DNA from 2 places in the Exiguobacterium sp. s168 genome. Region 1 is predicted to be linked to the other one. Evidence: riboswitches for the same ligand, from Rfam matches in the RefSeq annotation. Region 1 holds a riboswitch; the other holds the start of a gene.
The links. Region 1 has a riboswitch for S-adenosylmethionine ahead of KNQ15_RS10295 (methionine ABC transporter ATP-binding protein). Riboswitches for the same ligand answer to the same signal wherever they lie in the genome.
Positions count from the first base shown of each region.

Region 2: linked by a shared signal. The riboswitch ahead of metK (methionine adenosyltransferase) and the one ahead of KNQ15_RS10295 (methionine ABC transporter ATP-binding protein) in region 1 are both predicted to bind S-adenosylmethionine.

Region 1 covers NZ_JACSNE010000016.1:14,378-17,794, reverse strand. The annotation lists gene KNQ15_RS10300 (methionine ABC transporter permease) at 1-452, opposite strand, end outside; gene KNQ15_RS10295 (methionine ABC transporter ATP-binding protein) at 442-1,455, opposite strand; SAM riboswitch class I at 1,540-1,645, opposite strand; gene KNQ15_RS10290 (aminotransferase class I/II-fold pyridoxal phosphate-dependent enzyme) at 1,708-2,895, opposite strand; gene KNQ15_RS10285 (glycoside hydrolase family 13 protein) at 3,044-3,417, shown strand, end outside.
Region 2 covers NZ_JACSNE010000002.1:256,145-259,561, reverse strand. The annotation lists gene pckA (phosphoenolpyruvate carboxykinase (ATP)) at 1-1,071, opposite strand, end outside; SAM riboswitch class I at 1,306-1,432, shown strand; gene metK (methionine adenosyltransferase) at 1,561-2,769, shown strand; gene KNQ15_RS02680 (GNAT family N-acetyltransferase) at 2,908-3,396, shown strand.

The sequences.
Region 1 (3,417 bases):
ATGATGCCAGGGAGTGCTTCCGGTAAGAGGACACTGACGATGATCCGTAATGGTTTCGCCCCACATGCTTCCGCTGCTTCGATTAGACCAGGCGGAATTTCGCGCAGTGACGTCTCAACGAGTCGCGCGAGAAACGGAATCGCTGCGACACTGAGACTGACGGATGCTGCCGTCGGACCAATCGTATTGTCGAGTAAGAACTTCGTTAACGGAATGAGGGCAACCAGCAAGATGATGAACGGTAGCGACCGGACGATGTTGACGACGAAGTCAAGGACACGTCGGACGGCAAGGTTTTGAAAAAATAATCCCCGGTCGGTGACGAACAAGAGAATCCCGAGCGGAATCCCGACGACCAATGCAAAGGCAAGTGAAATTCCGACCATCCACGCCGTCTCGCCGAGTGCCTTCAAGAGCTCAGGTAACATCGTTTGAATACGATCAAGCCACATCCTGAATCACCTCGAGTGCATGAAGTTCCGTCGCGAGCCAGTCGAGGGCAGGGGCGATTTGATCAGATGATCCCGTCAAGCTGACAATCAGGACACCGAAGGCGACGTCTTGAATGTAGTCGACCTTGCCGTGCAAGATGCTGACTGAGATATCGTAACGGCGGATCGCTTCTGATAACGTACTCTCACCGGTCTTTTCGCCCGTGAACTGCAAGCGGATGATCTTGCCTGGGGTTGCCTGTAAGATGCGTTCCGGCAATTCGATTTGTAGTGCCGTATCGACGTAATGTTGCGTCACTGGATGCTTGGCTTGACTAAACAAGTCATAGGTTGAGGCGACTTCAACGACTTCACCTTGCGACATGACCGCGACGCGATGGCAAATCTGTTTGACGACATCAATCTCATGCGTGATGAGGACGATCGTCAGTCCGAGACGTTCATTCAAATCCTTCAGCAGTTCAAGGATCTGTAGTGTCGTAACGGGGTCAAGAGCTGATGTCGCTTCATCACATAACAAGACGGTCGGATCGTTCGCGAGTGCCCGGGCAATCCCGACGCGCTGTTTCTGCCCACCGCTTAATTGGCTCGGGAAGTTCGTCTCAAATCCTTCAAGTCCGACGAGCGAGACGAGTTCGCGAATTCGCTCCGGGAAATCTGCTCGTTTGACGCCAGCGGCCTTGAGCGCAAAAGCGATGTTATCCGCGACGTTGCGCGACTGAATCAATTGGAAATGCTGAAAGATCATTCCTGTCCGCAAGCGAAGTTGACGCAAATCTGCTTTTGACATCCCGCCGAGCGAGACACCGTCGACCTTGACGGTTCCCTGTGTCGGATGCTCAAGCCCATTGATTAGGCGAAGCAACGTACTTTTACCGGCACCGGACTCACCGATGATTCCGAAGATTTCTCCTTTTTGGATCGTCAAATCGACATCCCGTAATGCAAAAATCGGGGTCCGGTCTCGAACGAACCGTTTTGTAATGTGTTTGAATTCAATCATCCGCTCATCTCCTCATACAAAAAAAGTCGCTTTTTCCTAGTAGCAGAGCAACCAGAAAAAAGCGACGAAAGTGTAAGATTTCGTAACTTATCTCTCAGAATGAAAATCATTCTGTAGGATGTGGCACCGTTCCTTACAGGTGGTTGCCGGACGTCGTTGGGCCTAATCCCTCGGTCGCTCTCGATAAGTAGTTATGCTGTTGGGATTTACTTTAACGGAAATGATTCCCATCTGTCAAATGTTTTTTCAGAATTATTCCGCAACAGGTGTCCGGAACAGGTTGAGCGTTCCGATTCGATCGACGGCTTCTTCTAGACGTTCGACGTCAGCAATCAAGCTGATCCGGACGTAGCCTTCACCGTATTCGCCGAAGAAGGATCCAGGGGTTACAGCGACGTGTGCTTCGTCAAGCAGGTGATCGGTGAAGCTTTGGGACGTGTAACCTTCAGGAACAGGAAGCCAGACGAAGAAGGAACCGCCCGGACGTGGTCCACTCCAGCCAATCGCATCGAGTTTCGCGAACAACGTATCGCGTCGTGTTTCGTACAGACTACTTAACTCGCGGACACATGTCTGGTCACTCGTCAGAGCGACGGTCGCAGCATGTTGAATCGGTGTGAAGGCACTGACGTAGAGATGTTCTTGGTACGTCTCGATGCTTGAGATGACAGACGGATTACCGATCGCAAAGGCGATCCGGAAGCCGGACATGTTGAAGCGTTTCGAGAGTGAGAACAATTCGATCCCGACGTCTTTTGCACCTTCCGTCTGCAGGAAGCTCCGTGTCGGACCATCGAAACTGATTCCGCCGTATGCTAAGTCATGGACGACACAGATATCATGGGCATCGGCGAAAGCGACTGTCTGTTCGAAGGCTTCTGCCGTCGCAGTCGCACCCGTCGGATTACTCGGGTAGTTGAGGAACAACATCCGGGCACGCTCGACGTCCGTCGTATCAAGTAAGTCGTAATCGGGTAAGAAGCCGTTTTTCTCGAGCAACGGAAGTGTAATCGGGTAAGCACCAGCGAGTGCGGCACCAGACAGGTAATCCGGGTATCCTGGATCCGGAACGATGACTCCTTCTCCAGGGTTGACGATTGTCTGCGGTAAAGCGACGATTCCGGCTTTACTGCCGAGCAGAATCGCGACTTCCGTTGCTGGATCGATCGTGACACCGAACTCAGTCGCGTAAAAGCTTGCGACGGCTTGTTTTAGAAAATCATGTCCACGAAACGGTGGATATTGAAGGTTCGTTGGCTCGTCGATGGCTTGTTTTAAGGCATCGAGGATATGTACAGGCGTCGTCTGGTCGGGTGTTCCTTGACCAAGTGTGATGACATCGTGTCCGGCAGCTTTTACAGCACCGATTCGGTTTGCGAGCTCAGCGAAGACAGGAGCAGGAAGCCGATCAATGGCGATGGATGGAGCGAAATGTTTCATGGATGAATGCCTCCTTCGTGGTATTGTCGTCAAGGATAACGAATATTCAGTCAAAAGAAAAGAACTTTTTCGAAATTCAAAAAAATTGTCGGATAAACAGGTACAGATAAGTGGAGCGGGAATAAAGAGTAGGGAGAGGAGTGGGAAGATGAAGCGAGCTAACTGGAAAGAGGCAGTCGTCTATCAAGTCTACTGGCGTAGCTTTAAGGATTCGAACGGGGATGGGATCGGTGATTTGCGAGGTGTCATCGACAAGCTCGATTACATCGCTTCACTTGGTGTCGATGTCGTTTGGTTGAATCCGTGTTACCGTTCGCCGGACGTCGATAACGGCTATGATATTGCCGATTATTACGAGATCATGGAAAAAGCGGGAACGATGGGAGATCTCCAGGAGTTGATCACGGCCGCTCATGCCCGTGGATTGAAGGTCATTCTCGATTTAGTCGTGAACCATACGAGTGACCAGCATGACTGGTTCCGTCAGTCGCGGGAGCGGATCAACGATAAGGATGACTGGTA
Region 2 (3,417 bases), on a different contig from region 1:
TTCTTTCGTCAACTTGCTGATCGGAGGCAAGACACCGTACGCATCAGCCGTCAAGAAGACGATCGTCTTCGGGTGACCAGCGCGTGATGGAACAGCGATGTTATCAATTGCTGTAATCGGATAAGCAGCACGCGTATTTTCCGTCAACGATGTGTCATCGTAATCAGGGTGACGTGTTTCATCAAGAACGACGTTTTCAAGAACCGTTCCGAAGCGGATTGCGTCAAAAATCTGTGGTTCTTTTTCACGTGACAGGTTAACCGTCTTCGCATAACATCCTCCTTCGATGTTGAAGACACCATCGTGTGACCAACCATGTTCGTCGTCACCAATCAATTGGCGGCTATCATCAGCGGAAAGGGTGGTCTTACCAGTCCCAGATAGACCGAAGAACAAGGCAACGTCACCTTCGTGTCCGACGTTTGCCGAACAGTGCATTGAAAGAACGTTTTCTTGTGGCAAGAGGTAGTTCATGACGGAAAATATTGATTTTTTGATTTCGCCCGCATACTCCGTTCCACCAATCAAGACGATTCGGTGTTCGAACGACATGGCGATGAACGTCTCAGAGTTCGTTCCGTCAACGGCAGGATCTGCCTTGAAATGTGGTGCGTAGACGACCGTGAACGGTTCAAAGGCAGCCACTTCAGGATATTCGCGTAAAAAGAGTTGTTTGGCAAAGAGATTATGCCAAGCGTATTGTGTGAGCACACGGACCGGAAGGGTGAAGTGCGTATCTGCACCTGCTGCAGCTTCTGTGTAGTAGAGATGATCGGCTTCGTTCATGTAACGAAGAACCTTCTGCAACAATTGTTCAAATTTGTCTCCATCCATTGGTTGGTTAACGTGACCCCAATCAATGTGAGACTCGCAGGAAGAATCACGGACGATGAACTTATCTTTTGGTGAACGACCTGTAAATTTCCCCGTTTCTACAGATAATGCGCCGTTCTCAGCAAGGACACCTTCTTCGTTTCGAATCGCATGTTCGACAAGTTCAGCAACAGATAGTTGTTTGAACACATGCTCTTTCTTGAGTAGTTCTTCGATATTCAGGACCGTCATCGGCATCCTGACCCCACCTTTCCCCTACGTTGGTTTTGGCTCATCGCATTTAGTATGACACATTTATTATATATGACATACTAAAGGGAGAGCAATCATTTTCTGGTGCTGATTTCTATTTATCTGGAAACGCTTTCAGCATTAACAGTTTAACATCTCTTTCAAAAAGTTTCGACTAGAATTTGAAACCTTGCTTGACAGAGTAGTTACAACTTTATATCATGTAATTCGTAACGGATACTCTTATTCTGAGCAGGTGGAGGGAACAAGGCCCGAAGAAACCCGGCAACCGTCCTACATTAATTCACATATTAATGAGGGAAAAGGTGCTCTCCTGAAGCGAAGTAAACACTTCGAACGATAAGAGGGTAAAGGAAGAACGCACAACCTTTCCCTGACCATTTTTTGGACTTGGAAAGGTTTTTTTCATTTTACCGTCCCACTCAACTAGGGGAAATGAGTACACCGTCAAATTCTTTTTTGGGAGGGTCATACATGACAAACCTTAATCGCCGACTTTTCACGTCGGAGTCAGTCACTGAAGGTCATCCAGATAAAATCTGTGACCAAATTTCGGATTCAATTCTTGATGCAATCCTCGCAGCGGATCCAAACGCACGTGTTGCGGCAGAAACTTCTGTTACAACAGGTCTCGTTCTCGTTGCAGGTGAGATCACGACATCAACTTACGTCGACATTCCAAAAGTCGTTCGTGAAACGATTCGTGAAATCGGTTATACACGCGCGAAATACGGTTTCGACGCGGACACGTGTGCTGTATTGACATCAATCGATGAGCAATCAGCAGACATCGCTCTTGGTGTCGACCAAGCGCTTGAAGCACGTGAAGGTAGCATGTCTGATGCAGAAATCGATGCTATCGGTGCAGGAGACCAAGGTCTCATGTTCGGTTACGCAACGAAAGAAACACCAGAACTCATGCCACTTCCAATCTCGCTTTCACACCGTCTCGCACGCCGTTTGGCAGAAGTGCGTAAAAACGGTCAACTCGACTACCTTCGTCCGGACGGAAAAACACAAGTCACGGTCGAATACAACGAGAACAACGAGCCGGTTCGTGTCGATACAATCGTCATCTCGACACAACACGCAGAAGAAGTCACGCTTGAGCAAATCCAAGCTGACTTGAAAGAACACGTCATCACACCGGTCATCCCGGCTGAATACATCGACGCAGCAACGAAATTCTTCATCAACCCAACTGGTCGTTTCGTTATCGGCGGACCACAAGGAGATGCTGGATTGACTGGTCGTAAGATCATCGTTGATACGTATGGTGGATACGCACGCCACGGCGGTGGAGCATTCTCAGGTAAAGATCCAACGAAAGTCGACCGTTCAGCTGCATACGCAGCACGTTACGTCGCGAAGAACCTCGTTGCTGCAGGTCTTGCAGACAAAGCAGAAGTTCAACTCGCGTACGCAATCGGTGTCGCGCACCCAGTATCAATCGCGGTTGACACATTCGGCACAGGAAAACTTCCTGAAGCGCAACTCGTCGAATTGGTTGCTGAAAACTTCGATCTTCGTCCGGCTGGAATCATCAACATGCTTGATCTCCGTCGTCCGATCTATCGTCAAACAGCTGCATACGGTCACTTCGGTCGTACAGATGTTGAGCTTCCATGGGAGCAAACAGATAAAGCAGCAGTTCTTGAAGAACAAGCAAAACGTTTCGCATAATCAAAAAGTCCGAGAACCCTACGCGGGTTTTCGGACTTTTTTTGTTTACGGGGAACTTTGCAGGAAACGAATGTTTTTTCTAGAAGAGGGTAAAAGTACATGAGTCGATTCGTATGAATACAAAGGGGGGTTCCGATTATGGAAATACGCGAAGCTATTCCAGCTGATGCAGGACGTATTCATGACATTGCCGTCACATCTTGGTTGGATACGTATGCAGAAATCTATTCCGAACGTTCAAAAGCGCATTTCGTGCAGGAGGCGTATCCGCAAGAAGAAGTCGTTCGTGCGATCCGGACGGCGGAAGAAGCACGGGGAGAGTATTTTTATGTCGGAATCATCGACGAGGAAATCGTCGGTTTCATTCATGCTGTTGATGTTGAGGGAACGTGGGAGATCGTTCGTCTGTACGTCTTACCGAAATATCAGCAAAATGGTATCGGGCGACGTCTGATCCGTGAACTCGAACGACAAGGTGCCGTCCCACTCGAAGTCTACGTGGAAGCACGTAACTATAAAGCACGTCAGTTCTTGACCTCATTTGGTTTTGAAGAACTGAGTGAGATGACGGAAGAAGTCTTTGGGCAAGTAGAATCTGTCATTCGTCTTCGCCATGTCGCCTCGTGAAATCCGTCTTGGGACGGTTTC